One region of the Bradyrhizobium sp. CCGB20 genome, then DNA from elsewhere that is predicted to be linked to it. Evidence: riboswitches for the same ligand, from Rfam matches in the RefSeq annotation. Region 1 holds a riboswitch; each other region holds the start of a gene.

What was found. Region 1 has a riboswitch for cobalamin ahead of NLM15_RS15240 (energy-coupling factor ABC transporter permease). Riboswitches for the same ligand answer to the same signal wherever they lie in the genome.
Region 2: it holds a riboswitch for cobalamin, as region 1 does, so the genes downstream of both, NLM15_RS14295 (TonB-dependent receptor domain-containing protein) here and NLM15_RS15240 (energy-coupling factor ABC transporter permease) in region 1, are expected to answer to the same signal.
Region 3: it holds a riboswitch for cobalamin, as region 1 does, so the genes downstream of both, metE (5-methyltetrahydropteroyltriglutamate--homocysteine S-methyltransferase) here and NLM15_RS15240 (energy-coupling factor ABC transporter permease) in region 1, are expected to answer to the same signal.

The regions. Positions count from the first base shown of each region.
Region 1 covers NZ_JANADN010000001.1:3,320,787-3,324,058, reverse strand. Annotated here, with positions in the region: gene cobF (precorrin-6A synthase (deacetylating)) at 1-567, opposite strand, end outside; gene NLM15_RS15240 (energy-coupling factor ABC transporter permease) at 609-1,286, opposite strand; cobalamin riboswitch at 1,323-1,543, opposite strand; gene cobA (uroporphyrinogen-III C-methyltransferase) at 1,589-2,320, opposite strand; gene NLM15_RS15230 (cobyrinate a,c-diamide synthase) at 2,317-3,272, opposite strand, start outside.
Region 2 covers NZ_JANADN010000001.1:3,097,117-3,100,388, reverse strand. Annotated here, with positions in the region: gene NLM15_RS14300 (bifunctional 2-polyprenyl-6-hydroxyphenol methylase/3-demethylubiquinol 3-O-methyltransferase UbiG) at 1-903, opposite strand, end outside; cobalamin riboswitch at 1,199-1,407, shown strand; gene NLM15_RS14295 (TonB-dependent receptor domain-containing protein) at 1,604-3,272, shown strand, end outside.
Region 3 covers NZ_JANADN010000001.1:1,674,673-1,677,944, forward strand. Annotated here, with positions in the region: gene metE (5-methyltetrahydropteroyltriglutamate--homocysteine S-methyltransferase) at 1-1,859, opposite strand, end outside; cobalamin riboswitch at 1,957-2,181, opposite strand; gene NLM15_RS07745 (TauD/TfdA dioxygenase family protein) at 2,892-3,272, shown strand, end outside.

The DNA of each region.
Region 1 (3,272 bases):
CGCCGTGCCGCCGTCGAGCATCACAACCACGGTATCGACGCCTGCCGGCCAGCCGCCCTCGCGCAGGCGACGCCCTGTCGTGACCAGGAACGGCTCGCCAATGTCGTTGAGCGGCAGCGCATGCGCCGCGCACAGCGCCTGAATCGAGGTGATGCCGGGCACGACCTCGATCTCAGGCAGGGGATTGAGCCGCCGCGCAATGCGCAGCGAGGAATCATAGAGCGAGGGATCGCCCCAGATCAGCAGCGCAACCTTGCCTTCGCTTCCCAGATGATCCGCGATCGTCTGCGACCAGGCCGCCGCAACGGCATCGTGCCAATCATCCACGCCCTTGCGGTAGTCCGCGTCAGTCGCGTCGCGCACGGGAAGATCGAACTCGGCGATGCGGGTCTTGTCGTTTGCCAGCACATCCGCGCAGATCGTGCGCCTGAGATCGGCGAGATCGGATTTCGCGGTCCCCTTGCGCGGGATCAGGACGAGATCGGCCGCGTTGATGGCACCGATCGCGGCGCGCGTAAGCTGCTCGGGATCGCCGCAACCGATGCCTATCAGGGAGAGCGTGAGCATCGCGAGTATCAGGGGCGGCCCTCACGGCCGCCCCTGGTCTCTCAGGCCGCGTTGTGCAGGCGCGGTGTGACGAGGCCGGGCGCGGTGACGCCGCGCAGCGACTTCGCCAAGGCCAGCACGGCAAGATCGGCGAGCGGCTCGATCACGATGACCAGCGCGTAGGACGCCGCGAACGTCGCGATGCTTGCGAGGTTGCTCATGGCAAAGCCGGAGCCATAGAGCGCCCAGAACGCCACCCAGGCGATCACGCCGGCCTGGTAGGTCGTCGAAAGCGCCAGCGCCTGACGATACTTCAAGTCGACATAGGCGGTGTTGCGCGCAATGATCCGCGAGGCGATCGCCTGGATCGCAAACAGCGGCACCAAAAGTGTCGTCACGTTCATGCCATATTGCGGCAAGTCCGGCGGCTCGAAGAACACGCCCTGGAGCAGCAGGCCGAACGCGAGGCCGAAGGCCGCGGGCGCGGCGCCGAACAGCAGGAACAAGGTCGAACCGAGGATGAAGTGCACCTCGGAGACGCCGACCGGGAAGTGCGGCAGGATCTCGAAGAAGACGAAGACGAGGCCCGTGGTGACAAGAGTGCGCGCAGCAAACGAGCCAATGCCCTGCTCGCGCACGGTCTCGACCGCCAGCTTCAAGGCAACGCCGCCTGCGGCGATGCCGGTTGCGTAACTCAACACGAGCTTGGCGCCCGTCACGACCCCGGGTTCGATATGCATGGCTCAGATCCTTCCTGCCGTCACACCCGACGGCCTTGGCCTCAAAACGTGCAGGGCCGGTCTCCTGGCTCGCGGCTCACTGGGATTCTCCGGCCTTCCCGAGCCTTGCGGCCCAGTGGCTGATCGAAGTCCCTCACCGCTTACAGTCGCGGGGGCGGCTGGGGTTTTGGGCGCCGCAACTGGGTCCGCCCACCCCCATTCCCGATTATGCTCCGGCGCTTTGCGCCGCGTCGAGCACCATGCATCCCATGTGTGCCCCTTTCGCAAGCCGGGCGTCAAGGGGCGAACGGCGGCCGGCGCCGTCACGACGGATAATCCCCCGCCAGAGCACCGAACAGGATCACGGCCGCCGTCGAGGCTGCGCCGCCTCGCGCAAGCCGTTCGGCCAGCTCGGTCACGGTGGTGCGGATCAGCCGCTCGTCCGGACGGCCGAGGGATTCGGCGAACAGCGCCGGGGTGTCCGCGGCGAGGCCGTGCTCGATCAATTTTGCGGCAAGCGCCGGAAAAGTGCGCCGGCCCATATAGACGACGGTCGTCGCCTCCGGATCGGCCAGCGCCGCCCAGTTGAGGTTTGGCGGCAGTTCGCCGGTGACGTCGGCCCCGGTCACGAACTGCACCCGGCGCGAGGTATGGCGCCGGGTCAGCGGAATGCCGGCTTGCGCCGCCGCAACGCAGGCCGAGGTGACGCCGGGAATGATCTCGTAGCCGATGCCGGCCTCGCGCAGCGCGTCGAGCTCCTCCTCCAGCCGCCCGAAAATGCCGGCATCGCCGGACTTCAGCCGCACGACGCGCGAGCCGGTTGCGGCATAGTCGACCAGCAGGCGGTTGACATGGTGCTGCTTGGTCGAGGGCCGCCCTGCCCGCTTGCCCACCGCGACCAGATTGGCGCCGGGCCGGGCCAGATCGAGGATCGCGCCGGACGCGAGGTCGTCATACAGCACGACGTCGGCATCCCGCAGCCGCGCGGCGCCCTTGAGCGTGAGAAGCTCGGGGTCGCCGGGGCCGGCCGAAATGAAAGTGACAAAACCGCTCACCGGTCCTCCGCGATCAGATGGAAGAAGGTGCCCGTGGCGTGGCCGCGGCGCGAGCCCGTTTCGGCGATGACCGCACCTGTTGCATCGTGCACGACCGCCAGCGGCGTGTCCGGCTGCGCGACGATCGTCGAATAGTGAAACTCGTGACCGCGCAGCCGCGCGCCGACCTGATGCCCCGGCATCGGGGCGGCGAGCGCAGCGAGACGATATCCCAGATGCACGCGGCGTTTGGCAAAGCTCGTCTCGAGGCCAAGCAGGCCGGTCATCTCGTGGCGAACGCCGTCGGCGTCGGTCAAAGCGGTTCCCAGCACCATATAGCCTCCGCATTCGCCGTGCACCGGCCGTGTGTCAGCGAACGCGCGCAGGCCGCTGCGAAAGTGCGCATTGGCCGCGATTGTCCCGGCATGCAGCTCGGGATAGCCGCCGGGGAGCCAGCACACATCGGCGCTCGCGTCAGGCGCTTCATCGGCAAGCGGCGAGAATGTCGAGATCTCGGCGCCCGCAGCGCGCCAGGCTTCCAGCATATGCGGATAGACGAAGGAGAAGGCTGCATCGCGGGCCAGCGCAATGCGTTGGCCGGGCGGTGTCACATTCAGATCATTCGCGGCAGGCTGCGGCGACCAGCTGGCTGCCGAACGCAGCACCGCATCGAGATCGACATGTTCGGCGACGAAGCGCGCGGCCTCGTCGATCAGCTTGCCGATCTCGGCCTGCTCCTCGGCCTGCACCAGGCCGAGATGCCGCTTCGGCAGGCTGATCTCGGCATGGCGTGGCAGCGCGCCGAACACGGCGATGCCGGCATCGTTGAGCGCGCGCCGCACCAGGTCTTCGTGGCGCGGGCTGGCGACACGGTTGAGCACGACGCCGGCAAGGCGCACACCCGCGCGATAGTCGCGAAGGCCCGCGGCAATTGCGGCGGCCGTCTGCGCCTGTCCGGAGGGGTCGATCACCA
Region 2 (3,272 bases), 220 kb from region 1:
GAGCACAGCTTGCCCGATCCGCTGCGCCCTGCCCCGCGGCAGGCCGCGCACGAACTCGCAGACGCTGCCCGGCTTCTCGGCCCTTCGCAAAAAGCTGTCTACGATGTCCTCCTTGAGGAACTTCAGGAGGTTGAATGGTTCCCGCTCGCAGATGGTCAATTGCAGGCCATGTCGCCGACATACGGCATCAAACGCTTCCTTCGTCCAGCGACCAATGTGGTTCGGCGGCATGTCTATGAGCGACCCATGGCACTCCATGTAGTTCGTTCGGATTTCGTTCGGCACGGCGATGAAGACAGAGCCTTTCGCCTTGAGGAGGTATTTCAATCGAGCGAAGACGTCATCTACCCGGTCCATGTGCTCGAACACCTGAAACATGAAGATGACGTCGAAGGCCTCCTTCATGGGGGCGAAGCCCTCCTCTCGAAAGTCGACCGAAAAGGTCTTGTAGCCTTTCGATCGCAATGCCTGTTGCGCCGTTTCGTTGTAGTCGACCGCGTAAATATCGGACGCGTGAAAGAATCTGTCCTTGATGTGATCGAGAAAATACCCGAACCCCGCCCCCACATCGATCGCAGTTTTTCCGGCGGTGCCGAGGCCGTTCAGCTCTTCGATTGTCCTTGCATACTCCCATTTCATGGCTGGATAGGAAGGGTGCGGCGCGGCCAGGTTATAAAACTCCGCGCCCCCCGCGACGAAGGGATCTGCAAAACCGAATCCGCAATCTGCGCATTTGCGGATATCGCAGGTGTCGCGCCCCCAGAGAACCGACAGGTGGTGTGTTAATTTTCGAAAGCGATCCGGATACTGGCGCGGATTGACGAAGGATCGAGAGGCCTGATCTGCGGTCACTTCGAATAATTTGGCAGTTGATGCATTGCCACATGCCGGACAAGTGCTCATCTCTCCCGACCTCATTCAGACCTTTTGACGAAGAGTGGTCGCGTTCAACTGTCTCGTCATCATTCAAATGAAGGCTGTCGAAGGCGAGTTCGGGGCCGCGGACAAGCGGAGGTAGACCGGTTGCGGCGCACAGGCGCCTTCCTGACAGCCGCGGCTCACCCGCGTAGACCGGAAGTGGCCGGGCGCTGGAGCTGCGACCAGGCGACAGCTCGGGCAAAACAGCAACACAATGCCGCCATCGCAGCACCAGCCAGCCGAAGAGGCCCGGCGGATGTTGACGGGCTCATCGCCGGATGCCAGTTTCGTGATCGGTAGTGTCCGCAAGGGCTACTTAAGGGAATGCGGTGCGTCCACATCGGTGGGCAATTCCGCGGCTGCCCCCGCAACTGTAGGCGGATAGCCGACGACCAAACGAACCACTGGAGCCCCGCTTGGGCCTCTGGGAAGGCGGTCGAAGGCGATGACCCGCGAGCCAGGAAACCTGCTGCCAGCCATGAGTCACGCGCGAACGCATTGGGCGGGGTGCCCCGATGTCTTGAAGTAGCCGGTGCATCTGCCGCCTGGGGCGAAGGCAGATGACTAAGGCAACCGCGGTGACGGTCTGTTTGCGTCGCCGCAGAGCGTTGTTGTGCAAAATCTTCATTTCGATGCCGGCATTGCGCCGGGGTATTGGCGTGTCCGGATCAGCGTCTCGCAGGCCATGCCTGCCGTGCTCGCCTTGCTGCTCTCGACATCGCTGTCCTCCGTCGCGGTGGCGCAGGCCGCGGCCCGCGATAACGCCTCCCGCGAGATCGACCCGGTGACCGTCTCTCCGGCCACACCCAGGCCGGCTCCTGCTGTCAGCCCCGGCAATCAGAGGTCGCGGACCGCGCGCCGGGCCACGGGGCGCAATCGCGCCGCCTCAGCCGTCGCCGTTCCGGCAACCCAGTCTCCGAGCGATCAGGTGCAGACGCCGCTCAACACGGCCGCCGTCACCGAGGTCGGCTCCCGGCTCGGGATCACGGCACGGGAAACGCCGGCGACCGTCGAGGTCATCGACCAGCAGACCATGCGGCTCCTCGGCATCAGGACCACCACTGACGCGGCCAAGGCGGCGGTCGGCGTGACCGGCGGCGATGCGCCCGGCGCACCCGCCATCTTCTCGATGCGCGGCTTTTCCGGCGACCAGATTTCCACCCTCTACAACGGCATTTCGATCGGGCCGTCGACCATGACCGGCCGCCCCATGGACACCGCCAATCTGCAGCAGGTGGAGATCATCAAGGGGCCTGACTCGCTGATCGCCGGCCTTGGCGCGACCGGCGGCGCCGTCAACTACGTGACCAAGGCGCCGCACACCGGGCCTGTCGTCAACGACGCGTTCGCGTCCTACGACTCCTTCAACGGCTATCGCGCCGGATACGGATCGGGCGGCAGCACGCTCGTCAACGGCCTCGACTACCGCTTCGACATCAGCCATTCCAACGACAAGAGCTTCATCGACGACACCTATGCGAAGCTCAGCAACGTCTCGGGACAGCTGAACTACCGCGTCAACGAGAGCTTGAAGATCTGGGGCGCGGCCGAATACAGGCAGGACAAGGACCGCTTCTACTGGGGCACGCCGCTGGTGCCCGCCAACGCGCCGGGCATCGTGCCGACATCGGGCATCGTCTCGGGCCAGTGGACCAACTACTATCTCAACGGCCACACCGGGACGCTCAACCCCGTCACCGTGGACGCGCGCACGCTCACCACCACCTACAACGTGCTCGACAATCACAGCGGCGCCAGCGAGCTCTGGCTGCGCAGCGGCTTCCAGTGGGACATCACCAACAACGTCTCGCTGCGGAGCCAGGTCTACGGCTATGATGCGCACCGGCACTGGTTCAACAACGAGATCAACTCGTTTGACGATTCCGGGCCGAACAACGTCTATCGCGAGCGGCTGGCGCTGGATCACGCGCAGCGGCTCTACGGCAACATCACCGACCTCACCGTCAATTCCAACTTCAGTGGGATGGACAACCGTTTCGTCGCCACCGTCATGGCCAGCAGCTCGCAGTTCAACGTCTCGCAGGACACCCTGTTCTTCTCGGACACGGTCGACCTGATCAATCCGGACCGCGGGCTTTACGGGCCACGCAGCGACGAGAAGATCTACACGCACCTCAACTCCGCCTCGCTCGCGTTCGAGGACCGGCTGAAGCTGACCTCGAGCTTCGCACTGATCGGCGGCATCCGCTTCGAGGACATCGAGCTGTCGCGCACGCGCTTCTCGCCGGACGGCGTGTTGCGCACCGACCGCGGCTATCCGTTCTCGAAGACGTTCAACCCGGTCACCGGCCGGGTCGGCTATACCTGGGAGGTCACCCCGGGCGTCATGCTGT
Region 3 (3,272 bases), 1.6 Mb from region 1:
TCGATTTGGATCATGGTTGCACCGGCCTTTTCGAGGTCGGCGACTTCGTCACGGATCGCGAGCGCGATCTGTCGGCAGGCCTCGCTGCGCGGAATGTCGTCACGGACGAACGACCAATTCAGGACCGTCACGGGCCCCGTAAGGATTGCCTTCATAGGCCTTTTGGTCAACGATTGCGCGTAGCTCCACCACCGAACGGTCATCGGCTTCGGCCGGGAGACGTCACCGAACAGGATCGGAGGGCGAACATAACGAGAGCCGTAAGACTGTACCCAACCGTGCTTGGTGAACACGAATCCGGAGAGCTGCTCAGCAAAATATTGGACCATATCGTTGCGCTCGAACTCGCCGTGGACGAGCACGTCGAGCCCGATGTCTTGCTGCCAGTGGACGGCGTGAGCCGTTTCCTTCTTCAGAAAGTGTTCATACTGTACGTCTGTCAACTTCCCACTGGCATGGGCCGCGCGGGCCTTGCGAACTTCGGTCGTCTGCGGGAATGATCCGATCGTCGTCGTGGGGAAAAGGGGCAGGCCGAATCGCTTGCGCTGAATTTCGGTCCGGCTCGCAAACGCGCTATTGCGGCGGCGCATATCATCGCCAATCGTGGCCGTCCGCTGCGCGACGGCCGTGTCATGGATTTTTGAGGATACTCGGCGAGCCGTTGCCGCAAGGTCTGATTCGGCAAGCGCGGCGACATTCTCATCGCCCGCAAGCGTTTTCGCCAAGGCCGCGAGTTCCCCGATCTTCTGAACCGAGAATGCAAGCCAGCTCTTCACGTCCAAATCGAGCTCGGTCTCGAGCTCAAGGTCGATGGGGACGTGTATGAGCGAACAGGAGGGCGCCAGCTGCAGGCGATCCTTGCCGAGCCTGGCAACGACGGGCTTGAGCCGGTCCACAAGCGCCGACAGGTTGGAACGCCACACGTTGCGACCATCAATCACGCCGAGCGAAATCATAAGGTCCGCGCGGGCGCCGAATTCAATCTGATTCAATTGTTGGGGAGCGCGAACAAGATCGACGTGCAGTCCGGCCACAGGCAGCTCCAGAGCGGTCGACAGATTGTCGCCGATCGCCCCGAAATAAGTTGCAACCATGACCTTAATGCCAGGTACGTCGTCGGCGAGACGCTTATAGGCGCGCTGGAGCGCATTCCGCGTGGTCTCGTCAAGATCAATCACAAGGCACGGCTCATCAAGCTGAATCCACTCGGCTCCGCGTTTCGCTAGTTCCTTGAGTACCTCAACATAGACCGGCAGGAGGCTATCGAGCAGCGAAATCGGATCAAAAGTCAGATCGGCGCCCTTGCCAAGCTTCAGGAAGGTGACTGGTCCTACCAGAACAGGACGCGTCTGATAGCCAAGGGCTTTCGCCTCCTCATATTCCTCGATCGGCTTTCGGGAGGAGAGCCTGAAGGTCTGACCTTGATGGAATTCGGGCACCATGTAGTGATAGTTCGTATCGAACCACTTGGTCATCTCCTGCGCGGCAGAGGGGCGGGCATCATCGGCGTGGCTGCAACTCGCTTCATGATCCTCGGTTTGCGAGCCGCGCGCCATAGCGAAATAAGTCTTCAGCGAAACCGGACCGCCGTCCCAGCCATACGCTTCCGGAATGGCACCAACCATGACGCTCGTGTCGAGAACCTGATCGTAGAGTGAAAAGTCATTTGACGGGATGACGGTGACGCCAAGCGAGTTCTGACGCGCCCAATTTGCGACACGAAGACCGGCTGCAGTTTCAAGAAGCTGCTGGTTGCTGATCTTACCGGCCCAGAAGCCTTCGAGTGCCTGCTTGAGTTCGCGGCGTGGCCCGATACGTGGCATGCCGAGTGTTGCGACAGGAAGTGAGAGAATAGACATAGCTTTAACCCCATTGTTGGGGGGCAGCCATGGCGGACGCAGCAGGAGGGCTGCGAAGCGCCTGCTGCTTTAGCGTACCACCGGACACCCCGCCCGTGGACGATTATGTTGTCGGGGCAGGTCTCCTGGCTCGCAGGTCATCGCCTACATCCGGTCTTCCCGAAGCGTCTGCTTCAGTGACACGTGTGAATGCAGGCTCGCCGCTTACAGGTGCGGGGGCAGCGCCGGCATTACTTCGATCCCGAAAGGATCCAGAGCGCACCGGCTTCCCTCTTAGCTCCAGATCAGGCGAGACTGAAGAACCTCGACGCCTTCGATTATCTGTAACCTAAGGATTACGTCAACCTCATGATCACCTTTTCCGCGGCATGCTGGCAGGTATGAGGTTCTTAAGTCCGTGGCAATCAATGGTGTAAACCTCTGCGCTTGCATCAGCCCGACGAGCTTGGCCGAAAAACGCTAACCTTGCGCCGTAACGTGTTTCCTAAGCCTTGTTCGCCCCGGAGCGCTGGGGGAAGGCCATATGATCGCGTCGCCGATGGTGTTGGACCTCCGACGCTGTGAGGACGGTAACACCGATCGAACAACTCTACTCTTGGGACTTCCGATCGCATGAGATTAGCACTGCGGCTCTTTAGCGCTGAGCTTCCCATCAGGATCGATCTCACGGGCCCTCTCTCATTCCTCTATCCACCCGACTGGTGTTTTTTTGCGCGTTCGGCGCTGAACGGAGCTGCAATTTCTGCATCAATTGGCCAGCGAGTAGTAAAGCCTATGCCTCAGTCAACTACCAATGTTAGCAATTGATCCAACTGACAGATTCGGTCAATCAATAGATAAGAAACCGTCACGCAGGCCAGACCTCACCTCTTCGAGACCCCGAAGCGCGCATAAATCGGCTCCTCGGGGTCACTCGGTTTTGACGGATTGGCGCTATGCTGTCCGCAACGTGGCGTTCGACAGGTTCTATCCCAGCTGAGTAGCTTGTTCTGGCGATCGAACCGCAGATCTCTCAATTTGGAGAGTGCCGCTGTGAATGCAATGATCGTCTCGGATAGTGTCATTCCTCGCGCCGACGTCATCAAACGCGCAGCGCGCATCGGCGCAGAAATTCGAAAGGTCAAGCTCTCGGGCGATCTGCCCGACCAAACGATCGCCGCCATCAATGAGCTGTTGCTCGAGCACAAGGTTGTCTTCTTTCGCGACCAAGGACATCTCGACGACGCCGAACAGGAGCGCTTTGCTCTTCGTTTCGGAAGTCTGGCGGCTCATCCGATGCGCGGTGCCATTAATGGAACAGCGTCGATCATCGAGCTTGATTCGGCTCGCGCCGGTAGCCGAGCCGACCTGTGGCACACGGATGGAACGTTCGTCGATGCCTACCCCAAGATAGCGGTGCTGCGCGGCATTGTG